DNA from 2 places in the Paenibacillus sp. FSL H3-0469 genome. Region 1 is predicted to be linked to the other one. Evidence: a T-box and tRNA genes for the amino acid it is inferred to sense, from the RefSeq annotation. Region 1 holds a T-box; the other holds one or more tRNA genes.
The links. A T-box is a leader RNA that pairs with one kind of tRNA and senses whether it is charged. The one in region 1 lies ahead of NSS83_RS03455 (alanine--tRNA ligase), so its partner is inferred to be a tRNA-Ala.
Positions count from the first base shown of each region.

Region 1 (7,455 bases):
TTGTCTATGTGTGCGTGGAGGAGTATCGTTCCCGAATTGAACAAACCGGAGCCTTGCTCATAACCTATCCATTTCCGCAAGATGCCTTTTCTCATGATCCCGTGTTGAAACCGCAGGAGTACATTCATCCTTATCAATTCATTTATATGATGGTAGGCGGTATCATTCAGAGGATTATACCCGAGGTGTTTCGAGTGATCGGCAATCAAAAGTTCGATTATTTGATTTTTGATTCACTGATGGGCTGGGGAGGGACTATTCTTGCAGAAAAACTAGGGATTCCCGCCGTATGTACGATTGCTTCCTTTGCTTTCGTTGATCCGTTGGGGACTGGCGAAGGCATGAATGAGCAGGAGATGGATACGAATACGATGGAGCTGTATGAGGCTACGATGAAGATAACACGGGAGTTAGCGCAAGAGTATCAAGTGAGTCTTCCCGCCATGGAAGAAATCCCGGCACATACAGGCCGGTTAAAGCTTGTGTATACAAGCCGTTATTTTCAGCCGCATGCAGAAAAACTGGACAATCGTTTTATTTTCACAGGTCCTTCGATCATACCGCGTCAAGATGCTGAGACTTTCCCGTTTGAGCTGCTTCGTGAACGTTACCCGCATACCGTGTACATTGCTATGGGTACTATTTTAAATAAAAACTTGGATTTCTATCAACTTTGCTTTGAAGCATTTGGGGATATGCCGGTGAATGTGGTTCTATCTTCAGGGAGATATACGGATATGGAGCCGCTGGCTGATCAAATTCCCCCTAATTTTATCGTCGTGCCCTATATTGCACAGCTCGATATGCTACAGCATACGGATGTTTTCATCACACATGCCGGAATGAATAGTACGAGTGAGGCGCTATATTACAACGTTCCGTTAGTAATGATTCCATTAACGTCGGATCAGCCTCTTGTAGCCAATCGGGTACAGGAGTTAGGGGCGGGTATCTCTTTAAATAAACTCAACCTCAGTGCAACGGATATGAGAGAGGCATTGTCAGAAGTCCTAAGCAATCCATTCTATAAACAGCAGGCTTGCCTCATCGGTGAATCTTTACGGCAATCCGGCGGTTATAAGCGGGCCGCCGAAATAATTATGAGTCACATGGCTGTGATTACTACTATTTGACCTGCATTGGACACGCTCTATATAATGAAGAGACGAGAGTGACAGGGGGGCATCGAATGGGAGCATGGGGAATCAAAGCATTGGAAAGTGATGAAGGGCTGGATCTGGTGGCGGCGATCGAGGACTTGCTTCCTCGTGACACATTGGATTTGGGTGAGTTGATGGCGAAGTTTGGTGAGGATGACTTCCTTTATGACGGAACAGTGCTCGCCCTCGCGGAGCTGTATATCGAGTTTCAAGAGAATGGCAGTTTGGATTACGATCATGAGGAGGAAGAACGCACCTGGACGCAAGTACGGGCGTTCACGGCCGATCATTCCGCGCTGGGGACTTTGCTGGAGCATTTGAACGTGATTTGGACTGACATTGAGGGGGAGTGCGAGGGCGATTTGGCGGAACTGTGGCGGGAATCGTCAAGCTGGGACGAATGGCGGGCACATGTACAGCAGCTCATTTCCAAGTTGGAGGCGCGGCTTGCCAAATATTAGTAGTAGGATGATTGAATGTAAACAAAAGCGCTGCAATCCGAATGATAGGGTTGCGGCGCTTTTGTTTAGTTGATTTTCCGATTCGCGGCTGATTTGCTTCTGATACTGTTTTTGTTTGTTATAGCCTCCGTTGGGCCTGTTCTGCGGCCTCCTTGACAATTTCGCCTAACGTTGGATGCGGGTGGATGGTCATGGCTATATCTTCTACGGTTGCCCCCATCTCAATCGCAAGGGAAAGCTCCGATATAAGCGTAGATGCTTCAGCGCCTACAATCTGTGCACCTAATACAAGTCCAGACGCAGCATGAGCAACAATTTTGACAAATCCTTCGGTTTCCTTCAGAGCCAGCGCACGGCCGTTAATAGAGAAGATAGATTTTCCAACGATAACAGGAATGGATTTGTGTTTACAATCCGTTTCGCTAAGACCAACGCTCGTAATCTCCGGGTGAGAAAACACAACCAGCGGAAGAGCTTTGTAGTCGATGACAGAGGGTTTACCCGCAATCGCTTCTGCTGCAATTTTTGCTTCATATGAAGCTTTATGGGCCAAGGCAGGGCCTTGAACAATATCTCCAATGGCATAGATATTCGGAATGGATGTTCTGCACTGCTTGTCAATCTCGATCAAGCCTTGCGGAGTAGGGGACAAACCAATCTTTTCAAGACCCAAGGTTCCATCTGTATTCGGTTTTCTGCCAACCGTAATTAATGCATATTCAGCTTGAACAACATGGTGTTGATCCTGACGCATATATTGTAGATCAATGTGACTCGTATATGGGTCTGCTCCTGTAACCTTAGCTTCCGTTAGGATTGTTATCCCGTCCTTCTTCAGTTGACGAACGACAGGTGCAACAAGCTCTGCTTCAAATCCGGGTAAAATCTGTCTACCCCCCTCGAGTATCGTAACTGCGGTTCCAAATCTCGCAAACATCTGCCCCAGTTCCACACCAATATAACCGCCGCCAACTACAACGAGGCTCTTAGGAATGTCGGCCAGCGATAGCACCTCCGTGGATGAAAGAATCCGTCCGCCGAAAGGAAGCGCGCTGATTTCAATCGGACGGGAACCGGTTGCCAGGATGAGATGCTTAAAGCCCATTCGGCGCTCAATCTGTTCATTGTGATGAATTTCAACGGTATTCGCATCTATCAAGCTGGCTTCTCCTTCAATAACAGTCACACCTGCCGATTTAAGTAAAAACCGAACCCCTCCAGACTGCTTATCCACCACAGCTTGCTTAAACAACTGCGCCTCCTGAAAAGAAGAAGCTTCGTCAACAGCGTACCAGTGTCTGCGCAAATGAATACGCTCCGCTTCAGCAATCAGCGCTTTGGAAGGAATACAGCCTACATGCGTGCATACCCCTCCGATCTGGTGGCGCTCCACAAGGACTGTTGTCATGCCCAGTTGTGACGAACGTAATGCAGCCACATAACCGCCAGGTCCCGATCCAATAACCAGGGTATCTACAGCTTCTAATGAGTTCATGATGGGTACCTCCAAGTTATAATATGTTAATCATAATATATTATAGTCATCATATTTTAGAAGAGTCAACACTCCATTACCAATTGACATTAAATAATATGATAAATATAATATTTCAAAAGACATTCATAGATACAGACTTATACAAAGGGGAGGGAGCAGGATGCCTTATCCGAAAGGGCACAAGCTCAAAGTTCGGAACCATATCATTACCAGCGCAGCCAAAGCATTTCGCACCCACGGCGTGCGGAATATCAGTCTTCCGCATATTATGAAAGGTGCTGGACTGACGCACGGAGGATTTTACTCCCATTTTGAAAATAAAGATCAGCTTGTGATGGAGACCTGTCATTTCGCCATTAGTGACACCATTGAAATGCTGCAGAGAATTGCAGACCATAACAAAAACGAAGATCAGACGCCGCCGATTGAGGCCGTCATTGATTTTTACTTAAGCCCCCTGCATCGGGATCAGACGGAAGCCGGTTGTATCTTACCTGCTTTATCGGGGGAAATTTCCCAGCTATCGGCAGATATCAGGCAAGCCTACACACAAGAGCTTCAACGTTTCATCGCATTTATTACAAATATGGCTGGGATCGATCCCTCAAATGGTTATGCATTGGTAAGCAGTATGGTGGGTACCGTTGCACTGGCACGGGCAGTTAGTGATACGCAGCTCAGTGATGCTTTGTTACAGGCCAGTCGTATGCAGGCTAAGCAGATGGTAAACGCCGGCTCCAGGTAACTCATTAATTGACGAAGCAAGCGGATTGTGCTAGCATTGCTTTAACTTAAAACGAAAAGGCTATGATGAGAAATAGTAACTATTAAGGATCTCACAGAGAGAAGATGGTTGATGCGAATCTTCATTGATCTAATAGTGAAGCAGTCTCGGAGCTGTGGACCGAACAGAGGAATCTTAGTAGGCTTCAACGGAGTTCCACCGTTATTCAGGAAACAGTATCGGAGTAATCCCGTACTGATAGAGCGCAGAGCAATCTGAAGTTAGGTGGTAACACGGACATAATCGTTCGCCCTAAGTTGACAAGTAATATGTCAGCTTAGGGCTTTTTTGTTTTAAGCATAAATAATATTGGATGGAGGTATTAGAATGACGCCAGATGAATTGAGACAATCCTATGTTGATTTTATGAAAGGAATAGGGGCTAGCCAAGTGCCTTCTTCTAGCTTGTTACCGGAAAATGATCCCTCGACCTTGTTTACAGGAAGCGGCATGCAGCCGATGGTTCCCTTTTTATTGGGGGAAAAGCATCCGGCCGGTAATGAGATTGCTAATATTCAGAAGTGCTTGAGAACAGTGGATATTGAGGAAGTAGGCGATACGTCGCATCTGACATTTTTCGAAATGATCGGCCGGTGGGAGTTCAAAGCAAATGAACATAACTATAAGCAAAAACAAATCGATGCCATTTGGAATTGGCAGATCATCGAATTAGGAATGGATCCTGCCAGGCTGTATATCAGCGCTTTCGCAGGAAGTGATGAACTGAATATACCGAAAGATACGGAAGCCATTGAGCTCTGGTCAGCAAAATTCAAATCCGTCGGGATAGACCCTATCATTGAAGAGGATCCCTGGCAATACGGGGCATCTAGAGGCGGGAAGATTTTCTTATACGATGAACAAGAAAACTGGTGGAGCCGGGCCGGAAGTCCGCTTCAGATGCCGGTTGGTGAACCGGGTGGGCCTGATAGTGAAATGTTCTATGATCTTGAACCGGACGGTGATTCACTGGACCATCCTGCTTCTGAAAGCGACAGATTCCTGGAAATTGGGAACAACGTATTTATGTGTTACACCAAAGGAGACACAGGATTTGTTAAAATGCAAAATCCCAATCTGGATTATGGAGGCGGATTAGAAAGGGTGGCTACAGCCCTTAATGGGGACAAGGATATATATAATACAGCTTTCTTCCATAACCCCAAGAAAAAATTGATGGAGCTAAGCGGTAAATCCTATACGGACGACTTAAAGTCCTTTAGAATCATACTGGATCATGTGAGAGCAGCTACTTTTCTCATTAATGACGGTGCGGAGCCAGCTAATAGTGATGCAGGATATATAACAAGAAGGCTATTAAGAAGGGCAATTCGTGCAGGTAAAAAAATAGGGATACAAGGAAGCTTTGCGGGTCAGTTGTCTGAAGTTTATATAGATGAAGCTACAGCTTATGAAGATTTAATCCGCAATAAAAAGAAAGTCATCGAAATCGTAAATAAGGAAGAGAATCTTTTCTATAGAACGTTACAGCAGGGAGAATTTGAAATACAGAAACATCTGAAGAATAAGGGTAACGTTACGGGTGCAGATGCATTTTATTTTTACGAAACCTATGGATTCCCCTTGGAGTTGACGGAAGAGTACCTAACAGAAAGTGGATATGGCATGGAAGACAAGGCGTCTTATACTGAGGCAGCAAAAAAACATGCTGAAATGAGCAGAACTGCTTCTGCGGGTAAATTTAAAGGTGGCTTAGCTGAACATTCCACAGAAACAACCGCGCTGCACACGGTATCTCATTTGTTGCTTGCTGGTTTAAGGGAAGTGCTAGGTGATCATGTCCATCAACAAGGAAGTAATATTACTTCCGAACGATTACGGTTTGACTTCAACCACGATGATAAACTTACACCCGGGCAAATAGCTGAGGTGGAGAAGTATGTGAATGATGCGATTGCATCGAAAGCAGTTACCTCTATTGCAGAGCTGCCTAAGCTTGAAGCGAAAGAAAGTAATGTGGAGGGTAACTTTTGGGATAAATACCCGGATATCGTTAAGGTATATACTATCCAAGATCACGAAGGGAAGGTGTGGAGCCGGGAAGTATGCGGAGGACCTCATGTAGAAGATACCACAAACTTAGGAACGTTCCGTATTACAAAAGAACAATCTTCTGCTGCTGGAGTCAGAAGGATTAAAGGAGTCATTGTCAGTAGACAATAACATAGTGCGGCCTATGCTGAAATCCTGCACGAAATGCAACAAATCCAGCGCTAACTGGCTCTCTGCAACGGAATTTGTGCAAATAATGCAACATTGTACCGCAGCCAGCAACAGTTATAAAGAAATCCTGCAAAATGTGCAACAATACTCTCCGCTACCCTGCGGTTGTCTGAGTATTGTCCGCTAAAGAGCTTACTCAAGTCGTTGAAATAGATGAAAAAAAGTAAATGTTTGAACATGGACAATGTACTGCTTTTAACACCACCACATATTTTACAGAAACTGTATTAGTCAATTTGGCTAAACCGTTGAATGTTCATGAATGGGGTGGTGGGCCATGGCAGTTAAGAGCGGCAAGGAATATATCGAGCGTATCGATCGCCAGCAGATCAAAATATGGTATCAGGGTAAAACCATCCAAAGGGCTTTATCCAGCCATCCCGCCTTCAACGGATTAATGAAGACCCAAGCTGAAATGTATGATATGCAGCATCAGCAGAAAACCATCGAACAAATGACCTTTCAAACCGGGACGGACGGGGAGCGCTACGGACTTTCCCTCCTGGCCCCGAGAAGCAAGGAAGACCTGGTCCGCCGGAGGATCATGATGGAATTGTGGGCCGGGAAGCACCACGGGTTTTTAGGGAGATCACCCGATTATATGAACACGACGCTGATGTCTTTATATACCGCTGCGCATCTGTTACAAGAATACAATCCGGAATATGAAGATAATCTTAAAAAGTACTATGAGTACTGCCGCAGCCAGGACATTACCTTATCCCACGCATTTATTCAGCCGTTTGCCAGCCGGTTGTCCGAAGTGGTGGACGAGGTGGAGGATTCCATTACAGCTAAAGTTGTCGAGCACAAGGAGAACGGAATTGTGGTAAACGGTGCTTTTATGATGGCTACGCAGGCAGCAACCTGTGATGAAATACTGGTGATCCCTTCACCTCTCCCTTCCATGCTGGAACAGGATAATCCATATGCCTTTGCTTTTGCCGTTCCCAATGATCTGGAAGGGATGACCTTCATTTGCCGTGAGAGTTACTCAGGCTCATCTCCATATGATCATCCGCTGAGCAGCAGATTTGAAGAAATGGACGCCATGGTGATCTTCGATCACGTCTTCATCCCACGCAACCGTATCTTTTACTTAGGGAATCAAGAGATTGGAGAGCGGCTATTCAACGAAGGGAATTTTCACAGCCATGCCGGCCATCAGGTGCTTACACGCTACATTGCCAAGACGGAATTTCTGCTCGGCCTGATCTCTAAATTGTCAGATGAACAGAATATCGCTCTCGAAGCGGTAACGATGGAGCGGATATCCCGGATTTTGACCATGCTTGAGAATTTAAAAGC
Region 1 is NZ_CP150302.1:827,949-835,403, forward strand. It holds gene NSS83_RS03435 (macrolide family glycosyltransferase) at 1-1,133, shown strand, start outside; gene NSS83_RS03440 (DUF4259 domain-containing protein) at 1,190-1,621, shown strand; gene lpdA (dihydrolipoyl dehydrogenase) at 1,740-3,116, opposite strand; gene NSS83_RS03450 (TetR/AcrR family transcriptional regulator) at 3,280-3,864, shown strand; T-box leader at 3,918-4,161, shown strand; gene NSS83_RS03455 (alanine--tRNA ligase) at 4,231-6,087, shown strand; gene NSS83_RS03460 (4-hydroxyphenylacetate 3-hydroxylase N-terminal domain-containing protein) at 6,425-7,455, shown strand, end outside.

Region 2 (7,455 bases), 1.6 Mb from region 1:
GGTGCTGACCCATACGGAATGACCTCGACCCAGTATTTTGCGCAAATCTTTACGCCTGAAGAGATCGCTAAGCTGGCCCCGATTAACAAGGATTGGTACAGCCTGACCAAGTTCAGCGAGTACCCGAACCTGAGGGTGAATACGCTGGGCCAGCGCTTTTCCGATGAGACTAAGGTTACCCTCTTCGCTGTACACGGCGCTGAGATTCACATGCAGCCCAAAGAGACGGAATTCCTGATTCTGGACTCCGCCATGCTGAACACCATCAAGAAGAAGGGCCTGGCTGCCATCGAGCCGCATTTCTCCAAATGGAAGGGCAACCGGCAATTCTACATGGAATTCAATGAACCGAATGATACAGATGTTATACTTGTAGATGAGAATAAACCTACGGACTACACTCCGCTGCTGGATTCAATGAAAGGTACCGGTGTTGTCCACAAAGCAGATTCACTGGAGGCACTGGCTCAGGATATCGGCGTGGACAAGGATACGTTCCTTGCGTCCGCCAACCAGTATAATACTGCTATCGCCCAGGGCAATGACCCTATGTTCTTCTCCGACACGAAGCGGCTGCTTCCGCTCAAGCAAGGTCCTTATTATGCCATTAAGTATGTCGGACGTAACCTCGGCACGCTGGGCGGCGTACGCATCAATGAGAAGATCGAAGCCACCGATTCGGACGGCCGGGCCATTCCTGGACTTTACGTTGCCGGCGCTGATGCAGGCGGGATGTACGGACAGGCTTATGTTGATTTTGAAGGCGGTACACTTGGCTTTGCCTATACCTCCGGCCGGCTGGCCGGTATCCATGCTGCCGGGTACTCGCATAAGTAATTAGACAACGAATTGCACAATTGTTAAAAAATCGCCCTACCTTTACCCGGTATGGGCGATTTTGTGCTGAATCTTCTCCACCCGAATCCGATTATAATGAAGTAAAACTATAAAGGGAGTCTGTACGTCATGTTAGATATTCTCGCGCTGCTGGAGTGCTATAACACCTATGATCAGGATGATATTTACTTTGATGTTGCCAAAACTATGCTGGAGAATTATAACCAGCTTCAGACTTCAAGCATACAGGAATTCGCTGAGTCCAACCACATTTCAGTCTCTACGGTCAGCCGCTTCATGCGGCAGATGTATTATGACAACTTCTCAAGCTTCCGGATGATCTACGAGCAGACGCCTCTGCAATATCAATATGACGGCAAATACTATCCTGCAGTGAAGGAAGAGGACATAGATTCGGTAGCCTATGGTGAGCTGCTGGCCGAGAAGATTAAGGCAACCACCAGCCAACTGGATGGACAGGCGATCACTTCGCTGCTGTCCATGATCGAATCCAGTGACGAGATCGTTTTCATCGGTATTCCCTTGCATTCCGAGATCTGGCGGCTTCAGGTGGAGCTGGTGCTCCTGGGCAAAAAGACCAAAGCGTTTATCGACCCCAACTATCAAGTCAATGCCGTTGACGGTGTGAACGAAAAGTCGGCCGTCATCAGCTTGATCTATATGCCGCAGTATAATCTTCATCAGGTGCAGCAGTTGAAGAGGGCTAAGGAAAAAGGTGCCCGGACTGCCTGCATAGCTCACGTAAGGCTACAAGGTATAGAGAACATTGTTGACCTGTCGCTGCAATACGAAGGCACCGGCACCCAAGTAGACAGCCTGCTGATGCAGGTGCTGCTCAACTACATTGGGCTTCGCTTACGGAACAAGCTGCTCTTAGGGAAGCGATAGAGGGGGGCCATTTATGAATCACGATTATTACGTGGATTGCATCACTCAGGGAATGGAACAGTATCTGCATACCCTGGCGTTGGCAGAACATATGCAATATCACCAGGGGGAGGTGGAATGGATCTCTCCTTTGCCTGGTTTCGACGGCCCCTCACTAGTCTTTAAGGTATCGCTTGAGGAAGATACGGCGAGCAAGCACATTGACGATTTACTGCTTAGCTTACAATCTGGGGTTATTCCAAGAACATGGTTTATCCCGCCAAGCTCCAAGCCTGCGAACCTAACCACTATCTTAGCCTCTAAAGGATTCAGGGATTTATCCGATCCTGAAAAGCCTGAATGGGGTATGGCACTAGATTTAGCAAACATTCGTAACTTGCCGCAGTCTAATCCGCGACTACATATACACAGGGTTACTTCTTCGTCGGAATTTGCATTATGGATGGATGTGGTGAATGAGGAGCTGCATGGCTGGCCTATGTTGAATCAGGCACATTACGAATTTTGGCTTTCACGCAGCGAGCTATCTTTTTTTTTCAAACCGTAGTTATGTCTAATGAAGAAATAGAACGCATCAGGATTACAAAAAAGAAGCCTCTTATTGATTCCTGGATTTGAAGCGCTATAATTAAGAAACATAGGTTGTGAAGCACACGCCGCTTTTAATGCTCTGCCCCTTCCAAGTTAGATTCTTGGAGAGGGTTGAGTATTGAGGCGGCTTTTTTGCGGGAAAAATAAACACTAAGTTGAGTGTTCGAGGAGGAGTACGGATGCCGCGATTTGAGCAGCAGTACGAGGAATGGTTAGTTCGCAATCTAAAGAATAAGAGCAACCACAGGCGCAAGGAGCTACTTGGCAAAGGATTAGGCCACGGAACAGTTGAATTTCTCCGCAAGGTATGGTTTCCGGTAATCGGTAATTTCGATCATTTGTTTCCAGAATGGGAAGTGCGTGATTTCAACAACGGGTACCGCTATCTGGACTTGGCTTATATGCCTGGAGGTGCAAAAGGCGGGATTGAGATTCAAGGCTATGGACCTCACGCCAGAGATCTGGATGTCAGACGCTTCAAGGATCTATGCCGCCGGCATTGCTTACTGGCCCTTGATAGCTGGACTTTTCTTCCTGTTGCTTATCCTTCGATTATCGAAGAACCCAAGCAATGTCAACAGTTGGTGTTGTCATTTATAGGAAAATTCATTGCGACAGATGTTTCTTCCACATTAACTTGGCTTGAAGCGGAGACTCTTCGTTACGCAAGACGTCTGCTCAGGGCATTCACACCTTTGGAGCTTGCTAAGCATCTCAGGGTAACGGATAGGCACTCCAGACGAATTCTGCATCAATTGGTCGAACAGCAGTTACTGGATGTGGCCGGAGGACAGCAGCGTTATCGAACATATCAGCTTAGAGTGTAGCGTATGTTCAGAAGCATGAATTATAAAGCTGATAGGGTAAAAACACTTGAATTCCGTGGCTGTGAACGTGAGAAGTAGAGGTATCAATCAGCTGTAACGGACCGAGGAGCGCCTATTTCTACAAAAAGCACAATTTTACCAAGCTTACGGACTCAGATGAAGCTATTTGCTAGATTTCATCACATATATTGATGGTGATGAAGTAATAAGCGCGATACGGTCCGTTAGCCTTTTTAGTAGTGCTAAATAGAGAAGATAAGGGCTGTGGGGTCCGTAGCAGTCCTTTAGACACATTTAGAGCCGAAGGATATCGATGGAAACCATATTTTGCGGGTCGAGGTTGGGGTTGCGGTTCGGGAATGGACCTCAAGCCCCTGTTGTACTCCCCTCTTAATCACCCGTATTCCATGAAACAGCAAAAGAACGGCATCTCTGCCGTTCTTCATGTGATGGACTCTCAGGGGCTCGAACCCTGGACAAATAGATTAAGAGTCTACTGCTCTACCAACTGAGCTAAGAGTCCATATGAGATTGGTGGAGCCAAGGGGGATCGAACCCCTGACCTCATCGCTGCCAGCGATGCGCTCTCCCAGCTGAGCTATGGCCCCATAATTTTACAATTTTACCAATTTAGAATTACATTATGTATTCTAAAATCTGATCTGAGCGATAAGCTCAAGCCGCTTATTCTTCCATGTGTTTCGTAGGCGACTTCTATATAATACAGAAATCCATCTTCAGTGTCAACACTTTTTCAAAATTATTATTTCCAAGCAAAAACGACCCGCCCGGGAGCCGGCCCTTAACCCATAGGCCAGCCCCTCTCCATAAATCAAACCCCTCTACTCCCTAAACCGCTTACAGCCCCTCCAGCTCCTCCGTGTTCTTGGACAGCAGTCCCTTCAGTTCCTTCATGAACATGTTAATGTCCTTGAACTGGCGGTACACGGACGCGAAGCGGACGTAGGCTACCTCGTCTACAGGGTAGAGCTGCTCCATGACCAGCTCGCCGATCTGGCGGCTCTCGATCTCGGCGAGGGCGATGCCGCGCAGGCTTTTCTCCACCTCGGATACGATGACCTCCAGGCGCTCTACAGGGACTGGACGCTTCTCGCAGGCACGGATCAGGCCGCGGAGGATTTTGTCACGGCTGAACTCTTCACGGCTGCCTCCTTTTTTAATCACAATCAGGGGGGTCTCTTCAATCATCTCGAAGGTGGTGAAACGGCGGCTGCACAGCTCGCATTCCCGCCTGCGGCGGATGGACTTATTCTCATTGGCCGGGCGCGAGTCCAAGACTTTGGTATTGGTGTGGTCACAGTAAGGGCATTTCATAAGCTTCTTCACTTCCTCATCATTAGAATGGGTAGGCCCGGTCCCTTGATACACCAGGGCTATGCGGGCATTATTTAATTTCCAGAAAACACCGTTTATTTGTTGTTATGAATCTGACATGTCCGGCACATAATACAGTTACCAACCGATAGGAGGTGAACAGCAATGAGCCAAAATAACAACTCCAATAACCTGGTAGCTCCAAACTCACGCGGTGCCTTGGAACAACTGAAATATGAAGTTGCCCAGGAACTAGGTATCACCCTCTCCCCAGACGGATACCAAGGCAATAAAACTTCTTACGAAAACGGTTCGATCGGTGGTTACATCACTAAACGTCTTGTAACCCTGGCTGAACAGCAATTGGCAGGTCAGTACAAATAAGTATAAATAACCTGCTAAACACGACATAAGCTTGCCTAAGAAGTATCGAACGGCTCCGGCCGTTTGATGCTTCTTTTTACATAACAGCAGCAGAAGTAACAGGCACTCTAGAACTCATCCTAGAACTCACTGTAGAGCTCGGTGTATTGATCATAATAATAAATCACACGCTGCACGTAATGACGGGTCTCACCGAACGGAATGTCCTTCACAGAGGCTTCTGTTCCGTCCCACTGCCCTTCATCCAGCCAGCTCTGCACCTTGCCGGGTCCGGCATTGTAGGCGGCGATAACTGCTATACGGTTGCCGTCAAACTGCTTAGAGAGCGTAGACAAATACCAGGTACCCAGTTCAATGTTGGACGAGGGCTCTTCCTTCAGCCGTTCCAGCGATACCTCAGGAAGCTTGGCCTTTTCTAGCGCCCACTTGGCGGTATCCGGCATAAGCTGCATCAGTCCGAGTGCTCCTTTTTTAGATTCGCGTCCGGTCTTATAATTGGTCTCCACACGGATAATGGATGCCACCAGGAACGGGTCCATCTCATACGTCCGGCTGTGCTGGCGGATCTCTGCTTTATAATGAATAGGATAAAACCATGACATCCAGTTGGAGCCTAGAAACAGAATCGCGGTGAAGCCGATGAACAACAGCAGCAGGACTCTTTTTTTACGTAACCACTTCATCATATCAAGCCCAGCCTGTCCCACAACCGGGCAACCTGAAGCTCGGCAGACTGCAGATCACTGCTATTGTCGATCACATAATTCGCTTTCCTGCGCTTCAGCTCAATATCCATCTGCGACCTCAGCCGGTCCTCAGCCTGTTCCAGCTTCATTCCGCTGCGCTCCATGAGGCGGGCTAACTGCACCCTTCTCGGAACATAGACCACAATAATCTGCTCAAATAAGGAATCCAGCTCTGATTCGTAGAGCAGCGGAATGTCGACAATGACCAGCCGCTGCGGATTCTCCTGCTCAAGCGCATACATTCTGTCCTTGATCTCCCTGCGGATTGCCGGATGGGTCAGGTTATTCAGTGTCTTGAGCGCCTCCGGGTCCCGGAAGACAATCTCACCAAGACCCGCCCGGTCCAGCGAACCGTCAGGCAAAAGGATGCGGTCTCCAAAAGCCTCCACCGCTGCCGCCAGCACCGGATGTCCGGGGAGCATCACCTCTCTGGCGATGACATCGGCATCCACCAGTGCAGCTCCCTTGCGGACAAACAGTGCAGACACGGTGCTTTTCCCCGAAGCTATGCCTCCGGTTAAGCCTATAATCATGTACTCACCTCATAATAACTTCATTATACCCATTACAATTAATAATATCGCGGGCAGCGCAGCCGCATGCTTCATCCAGTAGCTGCCGGATAATTTCAGTCCAGTCTTCATTCCCATCAGCAAAAAGGTTCCGCTGAATACAGCGATCATCAGCGAGGTGGACCACGGGCTGAATCCGAGCAGTGCCGCACCGAGGCCGGCCCCGAAGGCATCCAGCGATAACGCGATCCCCAGAATCATGGCTTCCATGGAGGAGATGCTCCCCGAAGCATCCATATCAGCGGAAGACGGTGTGCGGAGAATCTGTATCACCACGCCCAGATGGCGCAGCTCCAGCGAGAACACAGCCGGCTTCAGCACTGTCTCGGCACTCTGTGCGGCAGCAGCAGTCTCCAGCCTGACTTCCTGTCCGGAATGGCCCTCTGCGGCCGCAGACGCAGTCTCTTCTTTCTCCTTCTGCGTCAGCATCTGGAACAGGGACCAACAGCCCATTAAGACGAGAATAACCGCTCCGACACTAGAAGCGGCATTCGGCGAGACTACCTTGGCCAGCAGCACGCCGACCTGCATAGAACCATAAATGACTACCCCTGAACAGAGCGAAATAATGATAATGGAAAGCAAGGGGATTTTCATTTTACGCAGTCCATATGTAATGCCTACACCAAATCCATCCAGACTAAGCGCAAACGCAAGCAACAGCAAAGACAACAATGGGCTCAGCACCCGCAATCCCTCCCGTGAAGAACCGGAGCCGGTGGATTAAGCATCCAAGCCGGAGCTCCGTTTCGCCATAATCAGCAATCTTCACACATTATATGGGCGGGACGGGCAGTAAGTGCCTGCCTTTATACAGAACGGTTATAACTCAGGTGTAACTGGCCCGGAAAAGGGCGGTAAATGCAGCGCTGACTCTAAATAAAAACTACAGAATCTGTACAGGTACGGGCTGGCAGGTGGGACAATAATGCGTTCCCCGTCCGCCGACCACGCTCTTCTCAATCAGTGTGCCGCAGGCAGCACAAGGCTGATCCTTCCGTCCATAGATCTTGTGCTGATCCTGATAGCTTCCGCTCTCCCCCTGGCCGTTGACATACGACTTCACGGAGGAGCCTCCGGCATTCACAGCCTCTGTCAGTGTTGCGACAATAGCATGGTGCAGCCTGGCCAGTTGATCCTCCGTGAGGGACTTCGCGGTCTCCTCCGGGTGGATTCCTGCACGATGCAGGGACTCATCTACATAAATATTGCCGATACCTACTATATATTCCTGATTGAGCAGCAGCGGCTTGA
Region 2 is NZ_CP150302.1:7,030,153-7,037,607, reverse strand. It holds gene NSS83_RS30575 (FAD-dependent oxidoreductase) at 1-837, shown strand, start outside; gene NSS83_RS30570 (hypothetical protein) at 967-1,746, shown strand; gene NSS83_RS30565 (hypothetical protein) at 1,760-2,293, shown strand; gene NSS83_RS30560 (transcriptional regulator) at 2,517-3,164, shown strand; tRNA gene NSS83_RS30555 (tRNA-Lys) at 3,615-3,687, opposite strand; tRNA gene NSS83_RS30550 (tRNA-Ala) at 3,697-3,772, opposite strand; gene nrdR (transcriptional regulator NrdR) at 4,023-4,499, opposite strand; gene NSS83_RS30540 (alpha/beta-type small acid-soluble spore protein) at 4,665-4,883, shown strand; gene NSS83_RS30535 (lytic transglycosylase domain-containing protein) at 5,003-5,566, opposite strand; gene coaE (dephospho-CoA kinase) at 5,566-6,162, opposite strand; gene NSS83_RS30525 (manganese efflux pump) at 6,172-6,888, opposite strand; gene mutM (DNA-formamidopyrimidine glycosylase) at 7,088-7,455, opposite strand, start outside.
Region 2: it has a tRNA-Ala gene. The T-box ahead of NSS83_RS03455 (alanine--tRNA ligase) is inferred to sense a tRNA for this amino acid. The anticodon was not compared.